DNA from 4 places in the Pseudoalteromonas sp. SG43-6 genome. Region 1 is predicted to be linked to each of the others. Evidence: predicted binding sites of a transcription regulator. Region 1 holds the regulator's gene; each other region holds the start of a gene.
What was found. The regulator sigma-54, encoded in region 1, starts transcription at its own class of promoters, with help from an activator protein. The targets are predictions, from matches to a motif close to GTTGGCACGNNNNTNGNNT.
Positions count from the first base shown of each region.

Region 2: a site for sigma-54 is predicted at 1,854-1,872, ahead of H5201_RS15605 (LruC domain-containing protein). Genes of this name have one in related genera too.
Region 3: a site for sigma-54 is predicted at 1,565-1,583, ahead of H5201_RS01075 (diacylglycerol kinase family protein). Genes of this name have one in related genera too.
Region 4: a site for sigma-54 is predicted at 1,011-1,029, ahead of H5201_RS04340 (flagellar basal body rod protein FlgF). Genes of this name have one in related genera too.

Region 1 is NZ_JACJEZ010000067.1:1,798-7,124, reverse strand. It holds gene lptC (LPS export ABC transporter periplasmic protein LptC) at 1-52, shown strand, start outside; gene lptA (lipopolysaccharide transport periplasmic protein LptA) at 42-575, shown strand; gene lptB (LPS export ABC transporter ATP-binding protein) at 572-1,297, shown strand; gene H5201_RS20260 (RNA polymerase factor sigma-54) at 1,364-2,860, shown strand; gene hpf (ribosome hibernation promoting factor) at 2,889-3,176, shown strand; gene ptsN (PTS IIA-like nitrogen regulatory protein PtsN) at 3,181-3,633, shown strand; gene rapZ (RNase adapter RapZ) at 3,654-4,496, shown strand; gene H5201_RS20240 (HPr family phosphocarrier protein) at 4,525-4,797, shown strand; gene mgtE (magnesium transporter) at 4,921-5,327, shown strand, end outside.
Region 2 is NZ_JACJEZ010000038.1:3,977-9,303, forward strand. It holds gene spoT (bifunctional GTP diphosphokinase/guanosine-3',5'-bis pyrophosphate 3'-pyrophosphohydrolase) at 1-421, opposite strand, end outside; gene rpoZ (DNA-directed RNA polymerase subunit omega) at 550-825, opposite strand; gene gmk (guanylate kinase) at 943-1,563, opposite strand; gene H5201_RS15605 (LruC domain-containing protein) at 1,906-4,101, shown strand; gene H5201_RS15610 (hypothetical protein) at 4,101-4,565, shown strand; gene H5201_RS15615 (endonuclease/exonuclease/phosphatase family protein) at 4,655-5,327, shown strand, end outside.
Region 3 is NZ_JACJEZ010000002.1:70,013-75,339, forward strand. It holds gene H5201_RS01075 (diacylglycerol kinase family protein) at 1-1,527, opposite strand, end outside; gene H5201_RS01080 (branched-chain amino acid aminotransferase) at 1,803-2,804, opposite strand; gene H5201_RS01085 (sigma-70 family RNA polymerase sigma factor) at 3,168-3,707, shown strand; gene H5201_RS01090 (anti-sigma factor domain-containing protein) at 3,704-4,393, shown strand; gene H5201_RS01095 (DUF4331 domain-containing protein) at 4,568-5,327, shown strand, end outside.
Region 4 is NZ_JACJEZ010000006.1:137,342-142,668, reverse strand. It holds gene flgE (flagellar hook protein FlgE) at 1-906, shown strand, start outside; gene H5201_RS04340 (flagellar basal body rod protein FlgF) at 1,066-1,830, shown strand; gene flgG (flagellar basal-body rod protein FlgG) at 1,852-2,640, shown strand; gene flgH (flagellar basal body L-ring protein FlgH) at 2,659-3,342, shown strand; gene H5201_RS04325 (flagellar basal body P-ring protein FlgI) at 3,354-4,448, shown strand; gene flgJ (flagellar assembly peptidoglycan hydrolase FlgJ) at 4,597-5,327, shown strand, end outside.

The DNA of each region.
Region 1 (5,327 bases):
CGAAGTGGTAGAACTAATTAACCATACGCGAACCATATATTATGACCAATAAATTTGCTCACTTGCTTGTTATACCAAGCTTATTCATTGCTTTTGCAAGCTTTGCTGAAAATACGACACCACCTGCAGATCAAGTCTCTATCAGTGCTGACACGCAGCTTGCCCAACTGAAAGATAATATCGGTATTTTTGAAAAAAATGTTGAAATCATTCATGGTAACCGCCGTATCAAAGCGGATCGACTTGAAGTCCATAAGCGCGAAGATTTAGGCGATAACAAACAACTACTTGTCGCAACTGGCAGTCCGGCTTACTTTGAAGAAAAACAAACTGATGGCACAGTAATGAGTGCCAGTGCTGATGAAGTCCGTTACGATGTCGCTAAGCGCTATTTAACCTTGGTTGGCAATGCACAAGTCACTCAGGCAGGTCAAAAAATCAATGCCAGAAGCATTACCTATGATATGGACCAGCAACTGATCAGTGCTGAAAAAGGCGCAAGCTCAAGCGATCGTGTGCACACCATTTTGGTACCAGTAGACAGTAAAAAAGACGAATCTAAAGGGCAGCCATGAGTACATTAAAAGCTGAATTTCTAGCAAAAAGCTATAAAGGTCGCCAAGTTGTAAAAAGCGTGGGTTTAGAAGTTAGCGCAGGCAGCATTGTTGGCTTATTGGGTCCTAATGGCGCTGGTAAAACCACCACCTTTTATATGATTGTGGGTTTAGTTCCAAGCGACAAAGGTAAAATCAGTATTGATGATAATGACATCACCTTACTGCCAATGCACAGTCGCGCACGGTTAGGGATTGGCTACCTGCCACAAGAATCATCCATCTTCCGTAAATTAACTGTTTATCAAAACCTGATGGCTATTTTAGAAACTCGTAAAGAGCTGAATAAACAAGCCAGAGAAGAAGCGCTCGACAGCTTACTTGATGAGTTTAGCATTCAACATATCCGCGACAGCCAAGGTATGGCATTATCTGGCGGTGAACGTCGTCGAGTTGAAATTGCACGCGCTTTAGCCGCAAACCCAAAATTTATCTTACTTGATGAGCCTTTTGCTGGCGTTGATCCTATTTCAGTGTTAGATATAAAGAAGATTATTGAACACCTTAAAAACCGTGGTATTGGCGTGCTTATTACCGACCACAATGTACGAGAAACCCTTGATGTTTGTGAAAAAGCCTACATAGTTTCTCATGGGGAGTTAATTGCATCAGGTACCCCTGAGCATGTACTCGCCGACCAAACAGTCCGCGATGTTTACCTGGGCGAGCAATTTAGGCTATAAAGCCACGCTCGGCTAAGTATCTGCTAGACTTAACGATGATAACAATAAAAGGATTGTTAGAGATACATGAGGCAATCACTCCAGCTGCGCATGGGCCAGCAACTTACAATGACACCACAGCTGCAACAAGCAATTCGCTTATTGCAACTCAGTACATTGGATCTCCAGCAAGAAATTCAAGAAGCGCTCGACAGCAATCCATTGTTAGAGCTAGAAGAACATGAATATTCAGACGACACGGCTGGTAAAAACGAACAAAAACAAGATAACGATGACTTAACCGTTAGCGCATCAGCAGACGACAAGCCAAGCGAATATGAACAAGAAAGTAGCGAAGCATTAAGTAAAGAGACCTTAAGTGACGAAATGGCTATGGACGTCACCTGGGACGAATACATGAGTGCTGCGCCAAATACGTCATCTGGGCCAATGCCTGAAGATGAGTCAATTTATCAAGGTGCCTCAACTGAAACCTTGCACGAATATCTAATGTGGCAATTACAACTCACACCTTTTAGTCCAACCGATGAAGCCATTGCCATTGCGATTGTTGAAGCCGTTGACGATTCAGGTATTTTAACCTTGAGCTGCGAAGACATTGCAGAGAGCTTAAATCAAGGTAATAACGAAGAAGAAATCGAACTCGACGAAGTGCAAGCAGTGTTAAAACGCATTCAGTTGTTTGACCCTGTTGGTATTGCTGCGCGCAGCCTACAAGAATGTTTATGTATTCAATTAAATCAATTTGATCCTGCAACTCCTTGGATTAGCGAGACAAAAATGATTTTAACTGATCATATCGATTTATTAGCTAGTCGTGACTATCGCACTTTGATGAAAAAGACTAAGCTTAAAGAAGATGAACTAAAAGAAGTAATGACACTGATCCACAGCCTTAACCCAAAGCCTGCGGATACCATAGTACGCGAAGAATCAGAGTATGTTATTCCTGACGTTTCGGTGAAAAAAATTAAAGGTCGCTGGGTGGTTGAACTCAATCCAGACAGCATGCCAAAAATTAGAGTGAACAGCCAATATGCGGCGATGTCACGCTCTGTAAAATCAAGCACTGACAGCCAATTTATACGCTCGCATTTGCAAGAAGCTAAATGGTTTATTAAAAGCCTAGAAAGTCGTAACGAGACGTTACTCAAAGTAACCAACTGCATTGTTAAACAGCAGCAAGGATTCTTTGAGCATGGCCCTGAGGCCATGCGCCCTATGGTACTAAACGACGTTGCCGAAATGGTTGAGATGCACGAATCAACAATTTCTCGTGTAACCACCCAAAAATACATGCATACCCCTCGTGGTATATTTGAGTTAAAATATTTTTTCTCGAGCCATGTAAGTACTGAGAACGGCGGCGAATGCTCATCGACAGCCATTCGAGCATTGATCAGAAAATTGATCAGTGCAGAAAACTCAGCGAAACCATTGAGTGATAGTAAAATTGCAGATATATTGGCAGAGCAAGGTATCAAAGTAGCTAGACGGACTATTGCAAAATACCGCGAGTCACTGGCTATTCCACCGTCAAATCAACGTAAAAGTTTGATTTAAGGCGTAAAATCACAAGAGGAAAATGCTTATGCAACTAAATTTAACTGGTCGTCATGTAGAAATTACTGATTCATTAAGAGACTATGTAAACAATAAGTTTGCCAAGCTTGAAAGGCATTTTGATCATATCAATAATGTCCATGTCATTCTTGATGTAGAAAAGCTAAGCCAAAAAGCAGAAGCCACATTACATGTCAGTGGCGCTGAATTATTTGCCTCAACTGAGCACCAAGACATGTATGCAGCCATTGACGGACTAATCGACAAACTTGACCGTCAGGTAATTAAACACAAAGAGAAGCACGCTCGACACTAACACTATGAAATTAAGCTCACTTATTTGCCAGGACTGCAGTAAAGCTGCGGTCCTTTTTAATAGCAAAAAACGGATCATTGAATTTATCAGCCAATTGGCTCATGAACAACTTCCTCAGCTATCACAACAAGAAATCCTCAACGCACTACTGTCGAGAGAAAAACTAGGTAGTACGGGTATTGGTCGTGGTATTGCTATTCCTCATGGCCGTATGAGTGGTGTTGAAAACCCGCTAGCAATAATTATAGTGAGTGAATCACCGATTGATTTTGATGCGATAGATAATCGCCCAGTTGATATATTTGTAGCTCTCATCGTGCCAGATGGTGATAGCCAACTTCATTTGAAGACGTTAGCCACAATTGCTGATAAACTCAACGACAAAGATTTTTGTAAACAACTACGTAGCGCAAAAACAGACCAAGATTTGTATCACGTAATTGCTGCGCAATCGTAGCCAAATGAAGGAGAATTTACATGGAGTTAATCATCATCAGTGGGCGTTCTGGCTCAGGTAAATCTGTTGCTCTGCGTGTAGTAGAAGATCTTGGCTATTATTGTGTAGATAATATTCCGGTAAACTTATTACCTTCATTAGTGCGCAGTGTCTCTGATAATTATGACAAAATTGCCGTCAGTATTGATGTCCGTAATTTACCGAAAGAGCAGGAAGAATTTAACGATATTCTTGAATACTTGCCTGGTTTTGCAAATCCGACGCTATTTTATTTAGACAGTGATGATCAAACCCTGATCAAACGTTTTTCTGAAACTCGCCGCTTACACCCATTATCTTTGGACTCTTTGCCACTGGATTTAGCTATCAAGCAAGAAAAAGTATTACTTGATGTATTAACTACTCGCGCTGACTTTATACTTGATACCACTGATCTGAGTGTCCACCAGCTTGCAGAGTCAATCCGTGAAAAGATTTTAGGGAAAAAAGATAAAAAACTAATCATTACCTTTGAATCATTTGGTTTTAAATATGGTATCCCAAAAGAAGCTGATTATGTTTTTGATGCACGCTTTTTACCAAACCCACATTGGGAGCCTGAGCTTAAGCCACTTACAGGCCTTGATCAGCCAGTAAAAGATTATTTAGCCAGCCATAGTATCGTACAAAAATTCACTTGGCAGATCCAAACCTTTGTACAAACTTGGTTACCGCATTTGGAGCGTAATAACCGCAGTTACTTAACAATTGCTATTGGTTGCACCGGTGGTCAACATCGCTCAGTTTATCTAGCGCAAACTATAGGTGAAAGCTTCTCGATGAGCCACAGCAATGTGAAAATTCGCCATCGTGAACAAGAATAACAACTCACGTTTACAGTAAGGAATGTTGATGCGTTTAGAAGATACATTTTTAATAAAAAACAAACTCGGTTTACATGCTCGCGCAGCCAGCGTATTAGCGCAATTAGCTGTGCAGTTTGATGCCAGCATCACACTTCATCAAGATGACAAACAAGCCGCAGGCGATAGCGTACTCGGCTTAATGCTATTAGAAAGTAGCCAAGGCAAAGAAGTTAAAGTTGTATGTGAAGGCCCGGACGCTGAACCTGCTCTTGCAGCAATTGGCGAGTTGATCGCACAACGCTTTAACGAACAAGAATAGCTCGTAGTCAGTACCACTAAATTGCGTTAAACTAAATAAAGTCGTTAATTAAACAGACCAAGCGCGTTAATTACCGACAACTGTTACCCTACCTATCAAGCGTATTAATTTTTAAGGACGCCAATGCCAGAAGCTTTTGAACAAGATTACCCACTACAACAACTAAAACAAGTGACCAAGTCACTTAACAGTGGTCAATTTGTTCAAGTAAGGCGTATGTTGGCAAAAACAGCTCCGTGTGACACCGCATTATTACTCGAGTCATCCCCACATAAAATTCGTACCTTGCTATGGCAACTGGTTGATCCAGATGTACAAGGTGACGTACTCGAAGAACTCTCAGAAGATGTTCGTTTAGGGATCATTGCCCAAATGGAGCCGAAGCACATCGCTGCGGCAACTGAGGACATGAGCCACGATGATCTAGGGGAAGTACTACGTAGCCTACCTGATACCGTCTACAAAGACGTTGTTAGTGCCATGGACAGCCAAGATCGAGAACGTGCAACTCAAGCACTCTCTTATCAAGA
Region 2 (5,327 bases), on a different contig from region 1:
TACGATCAGCAAGTTTGATTAAAATAACACGAATATCTTGTGTCATTGCCATAATCATTTTTCGATAGTTTTCAGCTTGGAATTCTTTTTTATCTTTAAAGCTGAGCTTATCAAGTTTGCTTACGCCCTCAACTAATTCTGCGACTGTCTCGCCAAAAATTTCGGCTAAATCTTGTTGGCTAAAGTCGGTGTCTTCAATCACATCATGCATTAATGCAGCCATTAACGTTTCGTGATCTAAATGCATACCAGCCAGAATTTGGCTTACTTCAACAGGGTGAGTAATGTAAGGTTCGCCACTTGAGCGAGTTTGACCCTCATGGGCCTCTCGGGCTACCACATAGGCTTTTTGTACCAGCTCTACATCAGCAGCAGGTAAGTATTCTGATATTTTCTTTTTTAGACCTTCAAAAAGATACATTCACACTCCAATGTTCTCGTGAAGCAAATAGGTAACGGTATGTTAAGAATATACGATGAAAAGAAGGGATTGCCAACGGCTAGAATAGAAATACTATACCGTTGGCTAAATCAGACAAGGAAGTCAGATTATTGGTTGCCGCCTACAATAGCTGCAACTGCAGCCATTTCAGCCGCCTCTTGATGTTGTTGCTCTTCACGATCAATAAGATCCATTGATGAGCTATCTACTAAACCAAGTTCAATTTCACGTAAAGCAACAACCGTTGGTTTATCGTTTTCAGGATCAACCAGTGGCTTTTTACCACCGACCGCGATTTGACGGGCACGACGGGCCGCAACTAAAATTAAATCAAAACGATTACCAATTGCATCTACTGCATCTTCAACAGTTACGCGAGCCATCTTAGCACTCCAAATAAATTTTTAAGCAAAGACGTAGTTTACTGCACCGAGTCAGATTCGCCAATAGCTTGTGGTTAATTTAAACAAATAAAATACTTACTGAACCCAAATTAGGATTTAACGCAGTAAGTCTACGAGTAAATCTTGATGGCGAATAGCTTGGCTTTGTAGCGATAAGCGTTTTGCCAATACGATCGTCTCAATTTCCTTCAGCGCAGTTGCAAAATCATCGTTAACCACGACATAGTCATATTCATTGTAATGAGACGTTTCAGATTGTGCTTTTGCCATGCGACCAGCAATGATTTCTTGTGAATCTTGGCCGCGATTATTTAAGCGCGCTTCAAGCTCAAATTTTGACGGTGGTAGGATAAAAATGGTTTCAACATCAGCGACCAGATCACGAACTTGACGTGCACCTTGCCAATCAATATCTAAAAATACATCAATACCTGCTGCAAGCTGCTCTTCAATTGCTTGCTTTGATGTACCGTAGTAATTACCGAACACTTGCGCCCATTCAAAAAAATCATTCTTTTCAATTAATGATTTGAATTCATCAACATTTACAAAGTGGTAATGCACGCCATTTGCTTCGCCCGGACGAGGCGAGCGAGTAGTATGCGATACAGATACTTTCATATCATTATACTTAGTTAACAATGCATTGATTAAGCTGGATTTACCCGCACCAGATGGTGCCGATAAAATAAATAAGTTTCCGCGAGAGTGTGCCATGGGTTTTTACCTAAAATAAACCGACTAGAGCTGCTAATAAGCTCCGCCTTAATTTTGGTATTGTACTTTATTTAGTGAAGTTTACTCAACTGCCGAAAGTATCCTAGTGAGGTGATTAAATTTTAACGTATTAATAACCGTATTTTTGTTACGGCAATGATGACTGTTTAAAAAACTCCCGCATTTTAACGATTATTTGTACTTAGTTGCATAATGCAAAAATGGTCGTTGCAAGTTGCATCTTTCATCTTCAACTTTATTTTATTTTGTTTTATTTCAATGCTTTATTTTTTGGAATGATGCCTGCATTGGTACAGTTACTTAATGATTGAGGGCTTACTAATGAGATTAACCCATTTAGCCATAGCGTGTTTAGTTTCACTTCCTTGTGCTGTATTTAGCCAGCCATTCGATAATTGCCCTAGTCAGGCATTTTTGATGCAGGATGCAAAGGCACAGCTTTACGGTATAGATTTAGTGTCGGCTAAACCTACGATTTTATCATCGGCTTTGACGTTTGCTAGCGAGGCAAATAATGAAAGTGTGAATGCCGTCGGTTTTAATTACAAAGACCAATACTTATACGGTTTTAGCCGACAATCGCCTAAAAGCGTGGTGCAAATTGGTAGCAACTACGAAATGAAGCGGTTAAATGTTACTGGCCTACCCGATACTAATTTTTATGTAGGTGATATTCAAGTGACTGGTGAGCAAGCAAATCAAAGTGCGATGTATTATGTATATACTCCCAATTTTGGTTTATATGAAATCAATCTAGAGGGTGATCTAGATGCCCCCATAACTGCTCGGCTACTACCTGCAACCGAGACATGGAACTTAGGTATATTTGATTTTGCATTTCATCCGCAAAGTAATCTGTTATACGCAGTTGAATCAAATGGTGATTTGCATGAAATTAACGTTGCAGAAAATACTACCAAGTTTATTACTCAAGTTGATATTGGTGATGATACGGGCGCATTTGGTGCTGCCTATTTTGATATCAATGGTCAGTTTTATTTTAGTAATAATAAAAGCGGAAAAATTCACAAAGTTGATTTAAGTATTAGTCCTGTTGTTGGTTATACGCCTGTTGCGAATGTGTTTACATCGGGCCCTAAGTCAAGTCAGAACGATGGGGCTCGTTGTGCTATTGCCGAAGTTGAGGTAACAGATAGTTCGATTGATTTTGGTGATGCTCCTCTACCTTATAACACCAGTTTAGAGCAAAGCGGAGCCAGGCATTTATTCGATCCTAACAGCACTGGCAGTAACCTGATTTATTTAGGCGATACAGTCGATGGTGAAAATATCAATACTGATGCCGACTTAATCAACAACCCAGTTGATGCATCAGATGATGGGGTGAGCTTTGTGACGGCAATATCGGCGGGTCAAGATAGCCAAATTATTGTAAACGCCTCTGCGAGTAGCTTTTTATATGCATGGTTTGATTGGGATCAAAATGGCGGCTTTAGTGAAAGTGAGCGCATAATAACTAAATATCAACTTAATCAAGGCGATAACAGTATTTTAATTAATGTACCTAGTAATGTTAAAGCTGGGCAGACATGGGCTCGTTTTAGGGTAACTGATGGCTCGGAAGCTTCGCTTATTACTGCCACTGGCGGTGTTTTAGGTGGTGAGGTGGAAGATTATGAAATAACAACATTTGCTAGTGCTGTATACCCAGGAGAAAACGATTGGGTGACACTTGCTTATGAAGATAAATGGCCGTTTGCAGGTGATTATGACTTTAATGACGTGGTCGTAAATTACCGTACTACTCAGCTCATTGAGGGCACTAATGTTGTTGGTTATAAAATTGATGGCCAGTTAATTGGTGTAGGAGCAACCTATCATAATGGCTTTGCGGTAAGCCTTAAAGAGACGGTAAATAATACAACTTACTCAATTTTAAGTAGAGAAGTCGATGCCGATAATATTCGGTTTGTGATTAATGGCGAACTACAAACAGGCTCATTTTTGGAAGCAAACACAGAGCAGGCTATTTTAATTTTTATGCAAGACACTTGGCTGCATGTGAATAAGCAATCAGGGTGCGAGTATTTTAGAACGGAAAGCAATTGCGACGTTAACAGCAAAGTAACTTTTAGTATGACTATCCCATTAAAAGTCCCTAAAGCGAAAATATTATCCCCCGGAACATTATTAGACCCTTTTATTTTTGCTACAGAGGGCTTTTATCATGGCGATTTTTTAGTTGGTAAAAATGCGCGCAGCTGGGAAGTACACATGAAAAATCAAGCGCCCACAGAAGTATTTGACGCGACTTTGTTTGATCTCAGTGGTGCAGATGATGTGAGCCAGCAAGAAAGTGGTTTGTTTTTCTTAACTGAAAACGGCCTACCATGGGCGATTGAAGTAGGAGTGCAATGGTTACATCCACTTGAAGGTGTAGATATAACCGATGCCTACGATAGCTTTGCTAATTTTGCTCAGTCGTCAGGAAAGCAAAATCCACAATGGTTCAATCGCTACAACAGCAATAATGTGGCAGTTAGAGGGGAACAGTAATGAAAAAATTAACTGTAATTTTATGCTTATCATCATTTTTAGTTGCGTGTGGTGGTGGTGAAAGCGAAAGTACTGCGGCAGTACCTGCAGCTGTTGAATCACTACCATCGAGTGTCGTTCCTATCACCACCGACTCAGCCGGAATGGCCAGTTTAGTGATAGATGATCGTTTTGATTTATCAACGAAATTTAAACTAAAGATTGATGTAGATCTCTCTATAGGTGACGTAAGAGCTTACTTAAATATTTGCCAAAAAAAGGCCAATAGCCTACGTGCTGATTATGGAAACTGCTTAGTTAGAGCTCCTTTGTCGCAAGGCTCTATAAAAACTACGCTTGCAATGAGTAGACAAGATATCGAACTGATTGCAGAAATTTGGTTTTACGATACCAGCACTCAACCCCTTTCATTTGCATGGCAGTTTGATACACAAGCAGAACATCAGATGTTTGAAATAAGGTAGTAAAAGTCAAAGGCAAGCAGTAACGGTAAAGTGATCAAGCTAAAGAATACACCTAGGTATATTCTTTATACTAGTTAGGGTAGTGATTTATGTTGAAGTTTCTTAATGATAACAATGGCGATCTTTTGCAAAAAAAGAGGCTAGTAAAATTTTTTGTCGCAGCAGCTGCGTTTATGCTAATTGCGATTGCCTATAATCCTTCGCAATATTATTACGCTGATCTTTTAGTATCATTGCGTATGCCATTACTAGTTATTGCCTTATGCTTTGCCATGTTGCTTTTAATTATAAAAGCAACATATTTAGGTGGGGCGCTATCAATTATATGCTTGATAAGTTTGAGTTCATTATTACCATTGCATTCGTTACCAAGTGAGCAAACCAAAAATGCGATTTTGATAAAACAAATAAACTTAAATTATAGTAACCCGTTTATTGAATCGCACTTAGTTAGCTTACAAAAACAATCTTGGGATGTATTAATTCTGCAAGAGTTTAGTGATTTAAATCGGCATTTGCTCTCTCGTTTTTTAACCAAGGCTAGTTTATTTGGTTATCGTGAAGTAGAGGGGATCCCTTACGGCATCGTTGTTATTTCGCGTTTCCCTATAATTTATAGACAACAAGTAAAACTTCAAGGGGATAGGTTAGGTTACATTAAACTGCGCTTGTTATTTAATAATGAAGTTATCACTACGTATATTGCCCACCCACCATCACCAAGAACCAAGCAGCACTGGGAAAATAGAAATATTTTACTCG
Region 3 (5,327 bases), on a different contig from region 1:
TATTTCCTGAGTCGCCGATATTGCAACGCGGCGCGCATTGGTATGATGTGAATTAATCGCAAAATGTGCTTGGGTAATACTGCTAAATACCAGCTCAGCAATACTTAATACATTGGCTGATGCGTCTTGGTTTGGAGTGAGCCAATTAACATCGAGCAAGCCATCGTAATGATCTGGCTGTCCCCCACCTTGCGCTAGTAAAGTAGTAAAAGGTGCAGCATTAGCGACAATTAAACTATTGGTATGTATTTGCTGCGGCTCGTTATCATCTAGCTGTACGGTGAAATCTTGGGCTTTTTGTTCGCCTAAAGCTTGCCAGAAGCCCTGTAAATATGCGAACTGACCAAGCTCATTTTTAGTATCCCGATCGGCTTTTTCAATCATGTGTTGTTCAAAGCCAATCCCTGCTAACAGCAGCATTAACTCACCATTGCAATATGCTGTATCCATTTGCTTGGTTTGCCCTTCAATAATCAAATCACATGCTACTTCCACAGGGATCAACTTTGACTTAATTCCCATTAACACATGTGCTAGAGCATTGGCCGTGCCAAATGGGATAATACCTAATTTACAGTCTGTGTTTACCAAAACACTTGCCACTTCTGCCACGGTGCCATCGCCGCCGCAGGCGATGATCATATCTGGCTTATCAGCTATCGCTTGTTTGGCCAACACAATCCCATTTTTCTCGACTGATGTGATCATCACTTTTAAGTTATAATAAGCAGATAAACGCGCAACAATTAAATGCTCTTTTTGCTGCCATAACTTAGTGCCGGAAACTGGATTGGCAATTAATACCGCTTTATTTTTGATTAATAACTCACCCTTTCTATGGCGTTTAACTAGTTGACGTAGTTGGTGTTTATTTAAATTAGCGGTTTCGCGTGTTTCTTTTATTTGCGCAAGCACTTGATGTACATCAGCCTCCTTATTTTGACTGAGTAAATAAGCCGCCATCACAAACACTGAACGACCACGACCCAACGCACAATGCACCACCACACGACGATTATCTTTAATATGATGGGCAATCCAGTTAATCGCTTGATTAAGCTGCGAACGTGTTGGGACTCGATGATCAAGCACTGGGATATTTAAATAGTTTATGTTTTCTTGTGTTGATGACCATTCAAGTCCATCAAATTCACAGGTTACATCTAAAATCGCGGTAATACCGTTATCTTTTAAAGTATCTATATCTGAAGGGAATAAGCGACAGGCTAAAAATAAGTGTTCGTTAATTTGTTGTAATGGCGGTACTTTATCGTGCTTTCGGCTCCACGCGTTATAAACTTGTGCCCCCAATAAAAAAGGTATGAAAGCCCAACGAATGTAAAACGGGATAACACCGTTTTCTCGTTTACGAAAAATTTTTGCAATATTAAAAAAATAGGCACCGCTTACCAGTAATAAAGATAAAGCCGTCCAATAGAATAGCAGCGAAAAATAGCTAGGACTAACCTGCCACCCCATAATGATAAATACAATTGCCAATAATAAGTAACTTATTGCGGCCCACATAAACGCTCCTTTTGTCGTTAGTTATACCCAAATAGAAATGCAATCTATGCGCCACTAAAAAAATCAAATGGAAATAAATATTCATATATATTTCATAGTATTAAGATATCAGCTGATTAGTTTCGTGATACTTGCTGTGTATACATACGTTATTTTTACACACCTGTGCAGCTAACTTACACAGTTGAAAGTATAGATTATTAAATAACTTAGACCATAAAAAAGCCTAGGTTATAAATAACCTAGGCTTTTTTGTAAAAACATATCGTTTAACTTTACACGTCGATTTTGGTTAACCAGCCATGGGTGTCTGGTGCTTTACCCCATTGAATATCGTTCAAGGCTTGGCGCAAACGCATTGTCGTTGGCCCTGCTTCACCAATGCCCACTTTGTATTCTTTATCATTATGAATAAAAGTACCCACTGGGGTTAATACCGCAGCAGTGCCAGATAAAGCAGCTTCAGTACCCGGTTTTGCAGCACGCTCAAGTAATTCAGTGACTGTAAAATTGCGCTCGGATACTGTCATACCTAAATCTTTAGCGATGGTTAAAATACTGCTGCGCGTCACGCCATGTAAAAAGGTGCTGTCTAGCGCTTTAGTAATAATTTCATTACCATCAATTAAAATAAAGTTTGCGGCACCAGTTTCTTGTACATCACCGCCTGGGCAGAATAGAATTTGGTCGGCTTGATGTTGCAAGCGTGCTGCCGTAATGGGTGCTAATGCACTAGCGTAGTTACCACCACTTTTGATCATACCCATGTGCGGGGCACAGCGCATACCATCTTCTTCTAGTAATACTCGCAACGCAGTCGCGCCACCAGCAAAGTAATCACCCACAGGTGATAATAGCACATACAATAATGAACTTAATGACGGCACAGCCGCTTTACCAATGGCAGCTTCAGTACCGATATGAGTTGGACGAATATACATAGAGCCCGGTGGTAACGGCGTTTCATCAGCATACTGGCGGACAATATCAATGATCATTTTTTCAAGCTTGGCTCCATCAACTTCAGGTAAGCTTAATAAATGCGAGCTTTGTTTCATGCGGGCAATGTTAGCGTCCATGCGGAAAATATAGACTGAGCCGTCTTCATGGCGAAATGCTTTTAACCCCTCAAAACATGTACTTGAATAGTGAAGAACATGTGCACCAGCATGAAGTTCAATTTTATCTGACGGAACAACAGAGCTTTCGCTCCAAGCGTTATCAGTAAAACGTGCTTGAATCATCTGCGGCATAAATACGGTACCGAATGCGGCCATTTTAATCTCTCTTATGTGGTCTACTTTTACCCCATTGTATGACATTCATGCACTGTTTAACCATAACTAAAACAAGGCATTTATTGGAAGTAACAGGATTTTTTGCAATTTCGTCAGTATTTAACTTTGGTAGGTCCTATTATTCTGCTTTGCGGCGTCATTTCCAGCTCTCTAAACGATGAATGTAGGACTGCAGTCTCAGATATAAAACTGATCTCCGCAACTTGATAAGCCGTATTTTACTGCTAGGCTAACTGGTGGAAAAGCATGAAAATAATGATAAGCACCCATCATTTAGTTGGTTTTTTGCATCCATTTTACATCATCATACGTTTACTAACTGACAATAATAATAGGAACTCTATGGAAACCGACGAATTATTACCCCTACTAAGTGCAACCGCGCAGGGCAATAAACAGGCATTTGCTAAATTGTATAATGCCACAAGCGCAAAGCTGTTTGCGATCAGCTTAAAAATGTTAGGCAATCGTGCTCATGCCGAGGAAGCGCTGCAAGATGCATTTGTGAAAATTTGGCACAATGCATCTGATTATCAAGTAACCAAAGGCACAGTGATCAGCTGGATGATCAGCATTGTTCGTTATCGTAGCTTAGACTCTTTGCGCTATCACAAAGTGCGTAAAGAGCAATCCTTAGATGACGACTCTGCAATCTCAGATGATTTAACTGACTCACCTTTAGCTATTGATTACGAAGATAAAAGTAAACTCGTTGATTGTATAGAGCAACTAGATGAACAGCAAAAACAAGCGATCCACTTAGCCTACTACAAAGGCTTGACTCACAGTGAGTTAGTTGATCATATTGATACTCCGCTTGGCACAGTAAAAAGCTGGATCAGACGCGGCCTGCAACAGTTGCAAAGGTGCTTAACGTTATGAATTTTGACAATCAAAAACTTATCGATATGTTGGCGGCTGAATACGTGTTAGGGACCTTAAAAGGCTCTGCTCGTAAACGCTTTCAACGTTTAATGCTCTCATCAAATCGTGTTCGAGAAGCAACCTGGATGTGGGAGCAACATTTAAATAATTTAGCCAGCTCAATTAAATCTGTGCCGCCTGATAGCCACGTTTGGGAAGCAATTTCACAGCGTATTGACCCACAGCAAGCAGTGGTACCAAACAATGTTATTCAACCTAAAACAAGTATTTGGCAAGCGTGGTCGTTAATTGCTACCGCAGCAAGTATCGTATTAGCTTTGATTATTTGGCAGCCACAAACGCCTGTCGGGCAAAACACTCAGCAAATTGCGCTGTTTAAAGATGCCAGCGAAAAACCATTATGGTTTATCGATATCAACGAACAAGGTTTATCAATAAAAGCCAGCGACAAATTGACCGCCAGAACTGATAAGGATTATGAACTGTGGATGATATTAAAAGGTCAAGATGCACCTATTTCGTTGGGCCTTTTACCAAAAGATGGCGTTAAATCGCTATTAAAAGACTCACGTTTCAACGCGCAAGATATCGCATTACTTGCCATAAGTTTAGAACCTATTGGAGGCTCACCAACAGGCTCTCCCACCGAAGTACTGTACACAACTGAGTTAATTTTACTGTAAGTAAACCAACAACACGCAATAAAAAGCCAGCAAAAGCTGGTTTTTTATTCCATTAAATTCAACGAGGTAATTTTAAATATACATTCCATTAATATTTTTTACTTTTTATTGCATCCAATGGTAATTGCTTTGCGTATTAGTAGTGACCACTATCTAAAACTAAAGGACAAAGTCATGAAAGCTTTAACTCCCTCAATATTAGCAGTTGTAGTATGTAGTACCTTAGTAAGCGTCCCATCAGAGGCGTCAAGTCACCGTGAAGCTCCAAATATCAGTCGCTTCCCGACTTTAGATTCAACAGATTTTTATGCATTTAACAGTTATGAACAAGGCCGTGGTGATTATGTCACCCTGATTGCAAACTATATTCCACTGCAAGATGGCTATGGTGGACCTAACTATTTTGCCATGGATCCTGATGCAACCTACAGCATCCATATTGATAACGATGGCGATGCGATTGAAGATATTAGTTTCGCCTTTAACTTCAAAAGTATGCTGCCTAATGACAATCAAGGCGTTGCATTAACCATTGGCCCTGAAGGCAACCAACGTACTGTTGCTGTACCACTTAAAAATATTGGTGGTGTTGCAGCTGGCAATAATGCCGCAGTTAACTTTAGCGAATCATACACTATGACGATGATCGCAGGTGATCAGCGTACAGGTAGCAAAACCATGCTAACTAATACCATGACCAGCAGTAATGAATTCCACAAGCCACTTGATTATATTGGCGATAAAACGTTTTCATCAATGGATGGCTATAAAAGCTACGCAGCGCAATTTGTATATCAAGTAGCGATCCCGGGCTGTGACGGTATGGCAAAAGTATTTGTTGGCCAACGTAAAGATCCATTCGTGGTGAACCTAGGCAAAACCTTTGACTTAGTGAACTATGTGCCGGTAGAAGGCGACAGTGCGCCGGGCGCAG
Region 4 (5,327 bases), on a different contig from region 1:
CCTGATTCGTCAGGTTCCCCGCGCGCTACCACAAGTGTATATTCGTCATTTAGATTGGATTCGACCAAAGATACACCGACTATTACACCATTTGATCCAACTCAATCAGGGTCATATACTCACTCTACCTCAACCAATGTTTATGATTCGCTAGGTGAGCCGCATACTATGCAATTGTATTTTGTGAAAACAGATGCAGCTGTTACAGGTAATGCTAATGAGTGGCAAACCTATGCAACGTTAGACGGTCAAGCATTCAACCCAGATGGTAGCTCGCAAGGCGCTACTGGACCATTTAACCCAATTTCAACATTTCAGTTTGATGCGAACGGCTTACCACTTAACACCAATGGTACCGCAAATACAGGCAATACATTTAACCCTGTTGTGTTAGATAGCACTAATTTGACAGGGTTTTTAGGCAATGGTGCTAGCTTTCCTAATAATGTAACTATCAACTGGCGCGATGAAGCAGGTACCTCTGCAAAAATCCCGACTCAGCATGCAGGCAAGTTTGAAAATAAAGTATTATCTCAAGATGGTGCTGCTGTGGGACGGTTGGCAAATATAGACATTGGTGTTGATGGAAAAATTGTTGCTTCTTATAGTAATGGCGACTCTAATTATTTAGGACAAGTTGCGTTAGTCCGTTTTCCCAATTCACAGGGGTTACAACAAGTAGGCAATACGTCATGGAAGAAAAGTTTAACTTCAGGTGACCCTGTAGCGGGTGAAGCAAATTCAGGCGCATTTGGTAAGATTAGCTCATCAGCATTAGAGCAATCAAACGTGAACTTAACCAATGAGCTTGTTGATTTGATCAGCGCACAGCGTAACTTCCAAGCTAACTCGCGTGCACTCGAAGTGAATTCAACACTACAGCAAGCTATTTTGCAGATCCGTTAATCTCGTTTTAATATTTTTTACAATCCGACACCTAGGCTGCTATTTATTAGCAGCCTTTTTTATTTGTGCTTGATTATATTTTGTAATTTATTACGTCATTTTATTGTGGCACTTATCTTGCATTTGTCATGTTATAGATTTTTAACGTGAGTCGATGTTATGGACAAGATGGTCTACATTGCAGCGTCTGGAGCTAAGCAAAGTTTGCGGGGCCTAGAGCTTAAAGCAAATAATTTAGCAAATGCCAATACCACAGGCTTTAAAGCTGACTTCGCGCAAGCGCGCTCAATGCAAGCTTTTGGTGAAGGCTTACCGACACGTGTTTTTACTATGCAGGAACGGCCAGGCTCTAATATGACTTCCGGCGGTATTGTTGAAACTGGACGTGATCTTGATATTGCTATGAGCGATAAAGGGTGGCTTACAGTGCAAGATGCTTCAGGTAATGAGGCATATACTAAAGTTGGCACGTTGAATATCACTCCTGATGGCGCTTTGATCACCAGTCACGGGCGTCAAGTTATTGGCGAAGGTGGACCGATTATTTTGCCATTGCCAGTGGAGAAAGTCGAATTTAGTGACGATGGTTCAATCCAAGTTCGCCCGCAAGGTGCGCCGGCTAACTTTTTAGAAGTTGTTGACCGTTTGAAGGTAATTAAGGCAAATAATTCTGAGCTTGAAAAAGGCAATGATGGCTTATTTCGACCAAAACCCGAATTACTGGAAAATGGTATATGTGGATTTTGTGACATCTCTAATGATGTGAAAGTAATGAGTGGCACTTTGGAAATGTCAAATGTGAATCCGGTACATGAGATGGTGGATATGATAAGCCATCAACGCCAATTTGAATTACAAGTTAAGTTAATGAAAACGGCTGAAGAAATTGACGAACGTCAAACTCAATTGCTGCGTATTGTTTAACTTTATTGAGAGGACATTAATATGAATCCTGCATTGTGGATAAGTAAAACGGGGCTTGATGCTCAACAAACCGATATTTCGGTTATCTCAAATAATTTAGCCAATGCCAGTACTGTTGGTTATAAGAAAAGTCGTGCTGTATTTGAAGATTTGCTTTATCAAAATATTAATCAGCCAGGGGGGCGTTCATCACAAGATACAGAGATGCCTTCTGGTCTGATGCTTGGTGCTGGTACCAAAGTAGTTGCTAATCAGAAGAACTTTTCTCAAGGTAACATGTTAACCACTGAAAACTCATTGGATTGGATGATATCAGGGCCCGGTTTTTTTGAAGTTTTACAGCCCGATGGCAATATCGCCTATTCTCGAAATGGTCAATTTACCACGGATGAAGATGGTCGTATTGTTACTGCTGGTGCAGGTTTTCCTGTGCAGCCAGAAATGAATGTACCGGATGATGCGAAGTCAATTACCGTATCACAAGATGGTGAGGTATCGGTGAAAATAGAAGGACAACCTGAGAATGTGGTGATTGGTCAGTTAACGATCAGTGACTTTATCAATCCATCAGGTCTAGAGCCTGTAGGCCAAAATTTATATACCGAAACGGCCGTCAGTGGCGCACCTGTACAAGGTAACCCTGGTCTAGAAGGATTAGGCACTGTTGTCCAAGGCGCACTTGAAACCTCTAACGTAAATGTAACCGAAGAGTTAGTTAACCTAATTGAAACTCAACGTATCTATGAAATGAATTCAAAGGTGATTTCAGCGGTTGACGAAATGATGAGTTACATCAGTCAGCAACTTTAACTAATTCGGAGCAAAGTTATGCGTAATTTATCTATAATCTTAACGGGTGCATTTATATTGAGTGGTTGTATGACGACTCAAAACCACAGCGTGGTTCAAGATGATCCATACTATGCTCCTATGTACCCAGAGCCTGCTGCAGCGCAAGTTGTACCGACAGGCTCATTGTTTGATAGCAATTTATCAAACGATTTATATTCAGATAAAAAAGCGTTACGCACCGGAGATATTATTACAGTTAAACTGCAAGAATCGACGCAATCATCTAAAGCAGCTAAAACTGAAACGGATAAACAAAGTGATGCCAGCTTAGATCCTGTCATTGGGTTAGGCGGACTACCGGTTAATATTGGTGGCGATAGTATTCAGTTTGGTGTGGGCAGCGGTGCTAAATTCAAAGGTGATACTAAGTCAAATCAATCTAATAGTTTATTTGGTGATATTTCCGTGAATGTTATGCGGGTATTACCTAATGGTAATTTAGTGATCCGTGGTGAAAAATGGCTGACTTTAAACACCGGCGAAGAATTTATTCGTCTGGAAGGACTTGTTCGTCCGCAAGATGTTACTGCAGATAATACTGTGACCTCTAACAGAATCGCGAATGCGCGTATTCAGTATTCTGGTAAAGGGCAAATGCAAGAGACTCAAACGGCAGGATGGTTAACTCGATTCTTCACCAGCTCTCTGTTCCCTTTTTAAAGGATGTTGATATGAATAGCTTGAAAGCGTTGCTGTGTATATGTTTATTAGCTTGGCATTCTATTGCTAGCGCTGAACGTATCAAGGATGTCTCAATGGTTGAAGGTGTTCGCTCAAACCAGTTAGTTGGTTATGGTCTGGTAGTAGGTTTACCTGGCACCGGTGAGCAAAGTCGTTTTACTGAACAAAGTTTTAAAGCCATGCTAAATAGTTTTGGTATTACCATGGCATCGAATTTAAAACCCAAAATCAAAAATGTAGCAGCGGTTGCTGTGCATGCAGAATTACCTGCATTTAGAAAGCCAGGGCAGACAATCGATATTACTGTATCGTCAATTGGTAGTGCGGGTAGCTTACGTGGTGGAACATTACTACAAACCTTTTTGAAAGGGGTTGATGGAAATACTTATGCTATCGCGCAAGGTAGTCTAATTGTTGGCGGGTTAGGTGTCGAAGGAGCTGATGGTAGTAAGATCGTAATGAACACGCCCACGGTAGGACGTATTCCAAATGGCGCAACGGTTGAACGGGCAATTAAAAGTCCTTTTATGCAAGGTGATTACATAACTTTTAATTTAAATCGTCCTGATTTCACTACTGCTAAACGTTTGGAGCAAACCATTAATGAGCTTATCGGCCCAGACAGTGCACATGCCCTTGATGCCGCTTCAATTCGTGTTATTGCCCCGCGTGATGCGTCGCAGCGTGTTGCTTATTTGTCTACGCTTGAAAACTTAGAGTTTAAACCTGCCGATACTTCGGCAAAAATTATTGTAAATTCACGCACTGGCACCATAGTGATCGGCAAAAACGTGCGGTTACAAGCGGCGGCAATTACCCATGGTGGTCTTACCGTTACGATCGCAGAACAGCAAAATGTATCGCAGCCTAACGCATTAAGTGAAGGGGAAACTGCCGTTACTAATCAAAGTATTATTGATGTTAACGAAGATGATTCTCGGGCCTTTGTATTTAACCCCGGTGTTAGCCTTGACGATTTAGTGCGCGCAATTAACGAAGTTGGAGCAGCGCCTGGTGACTTAATGGCGATACTAGAAGCATTAAAAGAAGCGGGTGCCATTAGCGGTCAACTCGTGGTTATTTAAACCATATTGACCCCCTAAGTTTGCGTTAACTTGCATTTAGGGGGCCTTGACTTGCATAATTAATCAACGCTTTTATACTTTCGCAAACTCGCATTGGCTTAATTATTGCATTGTTAATACTATTATTAATCACTGTGTCAAATTGCTGATGGATACTAATCATCTCGATAAACAAAACTTCTTTGATTTAGGCAATCTCAATACATTACGTCAAGATGCCTTAAAAAGTGGTGCCTCGCCTGAAGCATCAAAAGAAGCGCTAAAAAAAGCAGCGGCACAATTTGAATCTATTTTTACGCAAATGCTTTTAAAAAGTATGCGTAAAGCAAACGAAGCGTTTGAAGACGAAGACAGCCCTTTTAACTCCAGTGGAGTAAAGTTTTTTGAAGAAATGCATGATCAACAGTTATCGGTTGATTTATCTTCAAAAGGTTCATTGGGCTTAGCCGATCTCATAGTGCAACAACTCTCTCCTGACGGGAAAAAATTTACCCCTAGTTCAGTGCTGCGCACCGTCGATGATTTTACCAGTGATCAACGTGCAACCAGCAAGAATGCTGATAAGGCGGCTGACACTCAGGCTGTCAATAGCAGCTCATCAACAGCGCAAAAACCTCAGTTTGAAAATGCAGAAGATTTTATCAGTAGTGTTTGGGAACATGCCAAAACAGCTGCTGAGAAAATTGGTTTGAACCCCGCTGTGATGGTTGCACAAGCAGCTCTTGAGACTGGCTGGGGGAAACATATCATTAATAAAAGTGATGGTAATAGCAGCTTTAATTTATTCAATATTAAATCAGATAAAAGCTGGCAAGGTGAGAAAGCCAACAAAATGACGCTTGAATTTGAGCAAGGCACACCAGTTAAAAAACAAGCTAG